Regions from separate parts of the Salimicrobium jeotgali genome, predicted to be linked through region 4. Evidence: riboswitches for the same ligand, from Rfam matches in the RefSeq annotation. Region 4 holds a riboswitch; each other region holds the start of a gene.

Region 1 (2,197 bases), 1.0 Mb from region 4:
CCTCACGCTGTACATCTGTACACAAGCAAAACGTACCGGGAAGTAGCTGCTACGCCGGAACCGGAACTCGCACGGATGCTTGCGGGGTACCGGTTCCGGATCAAACCTGTCTACATGATGTAAGGAGGCAACAATGAAAGAAGTGAATGTAAGGGAAACACTGCCGGAAGTAGGAAGAGGGTACGTATTCATTTACAGTCCCTTTTGCGGAACGTGCCACCTGGCAAGGGAAATGCTTGATATCATCGAGAAGATGAGAGAAGAAGATGTCTTCTATGAAATGAACGCGAGCCTCTTCCCGGACTTCATGCAGGAGAAACAGGTATCAAGCGTACCCTGTCTGCTCGTATGGAAAGACGGGAAAGTGGAAGAGAAAGTGTATGCGTTCGAATCGGTGACGAAAATTTTCAATCTGATGAAAGAAAAAGAGAAAATATAGCGAAGCACCAGCTCATCATCCCGGGAGCTGGTGCTTTTGTGAACGCGGACGGGAGAATCGTTCCTTTCGGAAGCGCCACGGGGGCCTGAAAGGAACGATTTACGCCGAATCGTTCCCTTCAGAGAGGGAAGGATGTGCTGAAGGGAAGGAAACAGAGAGAAACGTGACCTTCGGGGCCGGATATGGCGTCCGAAAGTCACGCAAAAGAAATCTCCACTATTCCACCGTTTCTCCGACGGCTTTCATAATGTCCATAAAGGAAGCGTCATCGCCGAATTGATGAACGATTTCCCCTTCGGATGAGATGATGACGGTGGTAGGAACACCGGTGCAGCCGTAGAGGTCATACACTTTCGTTCCATTATCCTCAAGCGTCGGCTGTGTCAAAAATTTCTCTTTATACTTTACGGCATCTTCCCTCTTTCCTTCCCGGCCGGCAACGTTGATGGTAATCATTTCCACGTCGTCCGTATGGAGCGAATCGAAAAGCTGCTCTTTTTTCGGCATATCTGCACCGGAATCCGGGCACCAGGAGGCCCAGAAAGTAAGAATGGTGACTTTCCCCGGAGTTTCCGGAAGTGTATAAGTGCCTTCTCCGGTAAGGTATGGTAATGTGAATACGGGTGCTTTCATAAGTATCGGATCCTTTCTTCAATAGCAAGTTTGCAAAAATCGTAACATATACACGCTTTTTATTGAAGTTTATTGACACCAGCCCGGTACAGTGCTAAAATCTTCCGTATCGCTCTATAAATTGAATAAATGAAATTCTCTTATCAAGAGAGGTGGAGGGACTGGCCCTATGAAGCCCGGCAACCGTTAAACATTCTGTTTAAAATGGTGCCAAATCCTACAGAACAATCGGTTCTGATAGATGAGAGAACAGAATTGATTTTTAAATACCAACCTTTCTGTTCTTTCAGGCAGAGGGGTTTTTTTTATTTGCTAAAACCGTAAGAGACAGCGACTCTTACAGACGCAGGAGGAAAAACAATGATTTCGATTAAAGGTCTGTCAAAAGTGTTCCGAACGAAGGATCAGGATGTACACGCGGTCAGTGACCTCGAGGCGACGATCGACTCCGGTGAAATTTTCGGCGTCATCGGATACAGCGGGGCCGGAAAAAGTACTTTCATCCGCCTGCTGAACCGTCTCGAAGACCCGAGTGGCGGAACGATCAATATAGACGACAGGGAGATTTCTTCACTGTCAAAAGGAGATCTCCGTCTGGCCCGCCAGGACATGGGAATGATCTTCCAGCACTTCAACCTGCTGTGGTCCCGTACAGTGGAAGATAATATCGCTTTTCCACTCGAAATTGCGGGAGTATCGAAGGAGGAAAGAAAGGAACGTGTGGACGAACTGGTGGAGCTCGTTGGTCTCGGCGGCCGCGGGACCTCGTACCCTTCCCAGTTGAGCGGGGGTCAAAAACAGCGTGTCGGTATCGCCAGAGCACTCGCAAATCGCCCGAAAGTCCTTTTATGTGATGAGGCGACCTCCGCTCTCGATCCGGAAACGACCGACTCCATTCTTGATTTGCTCGTCGATATCAATGCGAAACTCGGACTTACCATCGTGCTCATTACTCACGAAATGCACGTCATCCGTAAAATCTGCCACCGTGTGGCTGTAATGGAAGACGGAAAAATTGTGGAAGAAGGTGACGTACTGGACGTATTTTTAAGACCGAAACAGAAAGTGACGAAACGTTTCGTCGACCAGGTGATGGGAGACCCTGACCGGGAATCTTCTCTTTCT
Region 2 (2,197 bases), 210 kb from region 4:
GCCGCCGAGAGTCCGAAGAGGATCCCGAAAAGAATGAAGGGGATGCTCATCACTTCTGCCACAATCAGTCCTTTTTGCCCTTCTTCCGGTGTTCTGCAGGACAGAGCCATCTGGAAAGCAGCCTGAGCTAAAATGACGTTCACAAGAAATGTGGCAAACCATACGAGAATGACCTGAAGACCGGCTCCGTCCCAGTCGAACATCCCGGGCTGTTCGACTGCCAGCTGCTGCAGACCGGAAATGCCGGGTTTAATGAAGAACGCTGCTGCACCGATTATGAACATGAGGGCGAAAATGATAGTGTTCATCGTTTGTGTAAAGGCGACCGCCTACATGCCGCCCGACTGTAAATAGACGAATAAAAGAAGGGCTGTGAACGCCACGGATAAAGACAGAGACACGCCGGTGAAGACGTGGAAGGCAGAAGCGAATGCAATGGCCGTGGCCACCGACCACATCGGGAAAGCGAAGGCCGTAATGGCGCCGGATAAAGCTTTGGCACGTCTGCCGAACTGATCACCGATCAATCCGGTGATGGTGACGATCAATTTCTCCCGGAACGATTTTATAAGCAGAAGGGCGATCAGGAGAACCTGCAGTGTTTCTGCGACCCCGTACCATATAGCTGAGATCCCCGTAAGATACGAAAGCTCCACAATCGATATGTACGTTGAACCCGAAAAAAGACCTGTAATACAGAAAGCGACCGTCCACCACCGGAACGTCCGTCCCCCTATAAAATATTGCTCGCCCCGGCCGGCTTTCCGCTTTGCCACGTTGCCGACGATGATTAACGCGAGCGTATATAACAGCGCCAGTGTAATGACCCATACTCCGTAAGAATTCATTTCCTCTCCTCCTTTACATATCTGTACATACAAAAAGAACCCTTCCACTTTTCCGTAAGAAAAATAGAAGGGTTCTCCTGAACGTCCCTGCTCTTATCTTTCAGACAGATAGTGTCTGCTGGAAGAAGCACCTTGTTCTTTACGAACAGGTTGCCGCGGGATCACAGGACCAGATTCCTCCACCGCTCTTGATAAGATGTGTATGAAATTAACGTTCATTCTACCGGGGGAAGAAAAGGAATGTCAATGATTTTTTAGAAATTTCGAAAAATAGAAAAGACAGGACTGTATTTCGTTCTCAAAAAAAGGGACGCCGAAGGGCGTCCCTTTAAAGCTGCTGTATCAGACTGTCATTTCTTCCTTCAGGTGTGCTCCTGCAATACCCGGGTAGGTCATTTCATAACTGTCGAGAATAATTTCCAGGTCTTCATAATTCAAAACCTCATACTCCATACAGAGGGTACGCACCGTTTTGCCCGTTCTTATGCCTTCCTGGGCGATTTGTGAAGAGCGTTCGTAACCGATGTGCGGGCTTAAAGCCGTAATGATTCCAAGGCTTTTCTCCACGTTCTCCCGGAGTACTTCTTCGTTCGCCTGCAGATCTTTCAGGCACAGATCCGTGAAAACGCCGAACCCGTTGTTCATAACAGTGATGGATTCAAGCAGATTGAAAATCATGACCGGTTCCATGACGTTCAGCTCCAACTGTCCGGCTTCTGAAGCCATGCTCACCGTGTGGTCGTTTCCCATAACTTGAAAAGCGATCTGGTTAATAACTTCCGGCATGACCGGGTTCACTTTCCCGGGCATAATGGACGAGCCCGGCTGTCGGGCCGGGAGAGTGATTTCGCTCAGTCCGGTTCTCGGCCCGGAGGCCATCAGACGAAAATCATTCGCTATTTTGGACATGCTCGTCATAGTGTTTTTCAAAGCGGAAGAAACTTCCGTGTAAGCATCGGTGTTCTGGGTAGTGTCTACCAGGTTCTCTGCTGCCCTGAGCGGAAGTCCGCTGATGTCGGCCAGATACTCCACTACGAGCTTCGTGTATACCGGATCGGCGTTCAGACCGGTACCGACCGCTGTTGCCCCCATGTTGATTTCGAACAGATTATCTTTGGAGCGTCTAATCCGGTTGAGGTCGCGTTCGATCACACGCTGGTAGCTTTTCAGTTCCTGTCCGAGCCGGATCGGAACGGCGTCCTGCAGGTGCGTACGTCCGACTTTGATGATGTGATCGAAATCAGCCGCCTTTTTACCGAATGTATCAGCCATCGTTTCCATCGTCTGTTCCAGCCGGGTCATCCCGGTTACAGCAGCGATATGCATTGTGGTAGGGAAGACGTCGTTGG
Region 3 (2,197 bases), 220 kb from region 4:
ATCGCTACAAGAAGAATAATGAACGGGATGGATCGGAAGAAGTTGATCACTACGCTCAACCCTTTGAAAAATGCGCTATTTTGGAGAAGCCCGCCCTGTCTCGTAACGACAAGTGCGATTCCAAGCGGGATACCGATGAGTGCCGCTACCACCAGTGACACCCCTACCATAATCAATGTTTCGTTGATGGCCTGCAAAATCTTTGGCCAGAATTCCAGTAAATTAACCTGCATCAGCTTCCACCTCCTGGACGCTTACTGTCCGCTGTATATAATCCAGTGCTCTGACAATCTCCCTGTCTTCCCCAAGCAGTTCCACTACCAGCTGGCCAAACGGGATCCCCTGCAGTTCCGTAATTTGTCCGAAAAGAACGTTCACTTCGACCTGATAGTTTTTGGCTACCTGCGAAAAGATGGGCTGAGCAGCCTTCTCCCGGACGAATGTGACCCGGTATACGTGACGTCCTCCCCCGCGTTCTTCAATACCCGAGAGGATGGAAGGCGGGATATCGCTCTCCATCACCGACTGGATAAAGTTTTTCGTCGTCGGGTGCTGAGGATTCGAGAACAGTTCGAAAATGGACCCCTGTTCAATGACCTGGCCGTTTTCCATGACAGCGACACGGTCGCACACTTCCCGGACTGCGTTCATTTCGTGAGTAATCATCAATATCGTAAGATTATACTCGTCGCGTACTCTTTTCAGTAACTGAAGGATCGACTTCGTCGTCTCCGGATCAAGTGCCGAAGTCGCTTCGTCACATAATAAAATGTCCGGTGATGTAACAAGCGCCCGGGCAATACCTACCCGCTGTTTCTGACCACCCGAGAGTTCTTCCGGATACTGATGTGCTTTATCCGAAAGTCCTACGAAATCAAGGACCTCTTCCACTCTGGCTTTTATTTTTTTCTTGGGAGTGCCGGAAATGATCAGCGGGAAGGCGACATTATGTAAAACCGTTTTAGACTCCAGTAAGTTAAAGTGCTGGAAGATCATCCCGATACGCTTGCGCATTTTCCTGAGTCCGGGCTTGGACAACCGGGACAAATCATCCTCCTCCACTAATATATTGCCCCCGGAAGGCTGCTCCAGCAGATTCACCAACCGGACAAGCGTACTTTTCCCGGCTCCACTGAACCCGATCACTCCGAAAATTTCACCTTTCTCGATAGATATGTCTACGCCATCCACCGCCCGCAACTCTTTTCCGTTGTGCTCATACACTTTCGAAACGTTCTCGAACTGAATCATGCTCCATCCTCCTTACTTAAACGAAAAGACCCCTCTTCCAGAAAAATGGAAGAGGGGTCTTCTAATAAAATTTAGAAAACCGTCTCTTCTCATCTTTCAAGTGCGATGCACCTGCTGGAATTGGCACGGTTTCCGATGGAATTCCATCAGTTCCGCTGCCGAGGTTTCAAAGGGCCAGTCCCTCCACCTCTCTGGATAAGAAGATACGTTTATAGTTTTTTGTGATGTAGACTATATTAATATACTCGCGTCTTTACCGTCAATCATTTTTTGAAAATTATTTATTCTCTTACCATTGTAATGAAAGAGGAAGTATCGGTAAGGAAAGAACTTCTGAGCTCAAATCCTGAATTTTTGTACAGACGAATTGCCCGCTCGTTAAAAACAGCTACGGACAATCTTATACACACCTTTCCGTAATGTTCTCTTATGTATTCCACAATAAAGGACATAAACTTAAACCCGTGCCCCTTCCCTGTTTTTTCGGGCTTCATACCGACTCCGAGATCCACGCATTCCTCGTCATATACCCCGTGCTGGTGCCCCGCCGGGATGCGGGCCGACTCCCCCAGGCAAAAAAACCCAAAAACTTCTTCCGAGTATTCATCGACAACGACTTTGTATGAACCATCCAGTCTTTCATTTATCTCTTTTTCATTAAATATACAATTGTAAAAATCGTAAGGTTCTCTGTACTTCCACTTCAACGTCCGTATAGCTGATTCTTCAGTCATACTTTCTATTCCAAAATTCATAAACCGTCCCTGCTTTCATTATAAAATGCCGGTCATTCCACTCCACTTTCCAGAATGGAAAAAGTTTTTTCACTGCAATTAATTTCCGCCTGCGCTCCATAAGGAAGGAGAAATTTCGGCTCCGTATGGCCAAAATTCAAGTTATAAAGCACAGGAAGATTCTCGAGGTCATACTCTTTCATTACCCGGGA
Region 4 (2,197 bases):
CCTTTCCCCTAAATAACCAGATGCAAAACCGGTGCTTTTCTTCTTAATCCGGCAGAAATATACTTTTTTTCGAGCCCAGTCGCAGTATGCAGGCCTATGACTTGCCTGCAGCCGCCCTGTCCGTCGCCTTCTCAATCGATTCATCCAGGTCATTGATGATATCCTTCACCGATTCGATACCTACGGACAAACGAATCAGTTCTTCTGACACTCCGCTCGCCGCCAGTTCTTCCACGGAGAGCTGCTGATGGGTAGTGGATGCCGGGTGAATGATCAGAGACTTCGCATCTCCCACGTTCGCAACGTGAGACCAGAGAGAGACGTTATCGATCAGCTTCCTCCCGGCGTCTCTTCCCCCTTTAATACCGAAGTTAACGATAGCCCCGTAGCCGACTTGCAAATATTTATCGGCAAGTTCATGCGCCGGATGCTCCTGAAGGCCCGGATAGGATACCCACTCCACATCCGGGTGCGCCTGCAGATGCTTAGCAACTTTCAGGGAATTTTCCGCATGACGTTCAATGCGTAAAGACAGTGTCTCCAGCCCCTGAATAAGAAGGAAAGCGTTTTGAGGACTGAGGCACGCTCCCATATCCCTGAGAAGCTGCACCCGGAATTTAGTAGCAAATGCCACTTCCCCGAGGTCTCTCGAATAAACGAGACCGTTGTAGCTGTCATCCGGCTCCGTGAAGCCGGGGAATTTCCCGTTCGCCCAGTCGAAGGTACCTCCGTCCACGACTACCCCGGCTATAGCTGTCCCGTGACCGCCGATCCATTTTGTCGCCGAGTGGACGACGATGTCCGCCCCCCACTGCAGCGGTTTGCACTGGACCGGACTCGCGAACGTATTGTCTATAATCAGAGGCACTCCCTGTTCATGGGCAATTTCGGATACTTTTTCAATATCAAGCACGTGCAGGCTCGGGTTACCGATCGTCTCCGCAAAGACCGCCTTCGTTTTCTCCGTAATCGCCTTTTTGAAGTTCGCGGGATCTTCCGGATCGACGAATTTCACCTCAATACCGTAACGCGGCAGCGTTTTTGCAAATAAGTTATACGTTCCTCCGTACAGGTTACTTGCCGCCACAATCTCATCACCTGCTCCGGCGACGTTCAGTATGGAATACGCAATAGCGGACATTCCGGAAGCGGTAGCCACAGCAGCCGTACCGCCTTCTAAAAGAGCGATTCTTTTCTCGAAAACATCTACGGTCGGGTTGCCGATTCTTGAATAAATGTTTCCGGGCTCCTCGAGACCGAACAGGTTCCTGGCGTGCTCGGTATCATCAAATACGTAGGATGTCGTCTGATAGATCGGTACGGCTCTCGAACCCGTTGCCGGATCGACCTCCTGTCCCCCGTGCAGGGCAAGCGTGTCCAAATCGTAATTCTTAAATTGCTCAGTCATGAAAAATCCCTCCTGTATAATATATGACAGAGGGTCCGAGTGAGGAGATATAAACAAAAACCCCTTCGATAAGAAGAGGTTTACGTTAAATATATTTACATCCTCCCCTTATCTCTCAGACCTCTAAGATCTGTAGGAATTGGCACCTTTTCAAACCGATGTTTGAAGGTTGCCGGGCTTCGCAGGGCCTAGTCCCTCAGCCGCTCTTGATAAGAGTCGCTATTCAATTAAATGGTATGCTTTGCATTATATACGGAAGCATCCGAAAAAGTCAACAATTTTTAGAAAATTCTTATTTAGAGGCTTCGATCGCCTGTTCCAACTGAGCGGAGATATCGTCCGAACTCTCAATCCCGACAGAGACCCGGACAACGTGGTCGTCGATTCCGAATCTTTCTTTATCTTTAGCGGAAAGGGCACGATGAGACGTCCGGGAAGGAACGGAAACGGTCGTTTCAACTCCGGCAAGACTCGGCACAATTTTGATCCAGCCGAGCGTCCGGTAGAAGGTGTTCATCTCTATAGATTTATTCAGAGCTATCGTAACGATGGCGCCGTTGCCTTCTGCCGATACGTTTTCCGGGTAATAAACCTTCTCCACATCTGCATTTCTCTGCATGGCATCTGCAAGAGCCTGGGCGTTCCGGGACTGTTTTTCCATACGGATTCCTAACGTTTTCGTACCGCGATACGTCAGCCATGCTTCAAACGGACTCAGGTTAGAGCCGAGGGAGACAATTTTTTGGCGTGCTTTCTCTACGAGCTCCCTTTCTCCCGTAAGCACTCCTG

Evidence for each region. A riboswitch is a leader RNA that binds a small molecule or an ion and turns the genes downstream of it on or off. The one in region 4 is predicted to bind S-adenosylmethionine.
Region 1: another riboswitch for S-adenosylmethionine. It lies ahead of AAV35_RS03705 (methionine ABC transporter ATP-binding protein); the one in region 4 lies ahead of AAV35_RS12115 (O-acetylhomoserine aminocarboxypropyltransferase/cysteine synthase family protein).
Region 2: another riboswitch for S-adenosylmethionine. It lies ahead of AAV35_RS14570 (sodium:solute symporter family transporter); the one in region 4 lies ahead of AAV35_RS12115 (O-acetylhomoserine aminocarboxypropyltransferase/cysteine synthase family protein).
Region 3: another riboswitch for S-adenosylmethionine. It lies ahead of AAV35_RS10960 (methionine ABC transporter ATP-binding protein); the one in region 4 lies ahead of AAV35_RS12115 (O-acetylhomoserine aminocarboxypropyltransferase/cysteine synthase family protein).

Annotation. Positions count from the first base shown of each region.
Region 1 is NZ_CP011361.2:746,975-749,171, forward strand. It holds gene AAV35_RS03690 (toprim domain-containing protein) at 1-123, shown strand, start outside; gene AAV35_RS03695 (thioredoxin family protein) at 134-439, shown strand; gene AAV35_RS03700 (TlpA family protein disulfide reductase) at 656-1,072, opposite strand; SAM riboswitch class I at 1,210-1,320, shown strand; gene AAV35_RS03705 (methionine ABC transporter ATP-binding protein) at 1,433-2,197, shown strand, end outside.
Region 2 is NZ_CP011361.2:2,201,726-2,203,922, reverse strand. It holds gene AAV35_RS11020 (SLC5/6 family protein) at 1-308, opposite strand, end outside; gene AAV35_RS14570 (sodium:solute symporter family transporter) at 330-848, opposite strand; SAM riboswitch class I at 939-1,046, opposite strand; gene aspA (aspartate ammonia-lyase) at 1,191-2,197, opposite strand, start outside.
Region 3 is NZ_CP011361.2:2,192,239-2,194,435, forward strand. It holds gene AAV35_RS10955 (methionine ABC transporter permease) at 1-233, opposite strand, end outside; gene AAV35_RS10960 (methionine ABC transporter ATP-binding protein) at 223-1,251, opposite strand; SAM riboswitch class I at 1,338-1,453, opposite strand; gene AAV35_RS10965 (GNAT family N-acetyltransferase) at 1,533-2,006, opposite strand; gene AAV35_RS10970 (S66 family peptidase) at 2,039-2,197, opposite strand, start outside.
Region 4 is NZ_CP011361.2:2,410,377-2,412,573, forward strand. It holds gene AAV35_RS12115 (O-acetylhomoserine aminocarboxypropyltransferase/cysteine synthase family protein) at 95-1,408, opposite strand; SAM riboswitch class I at 1,514-1,624, opposite strand; gene AAV35_RS12120 (trans-sulfuration enzyme family protein) at 1,701-2,197, opposite strand, start outside.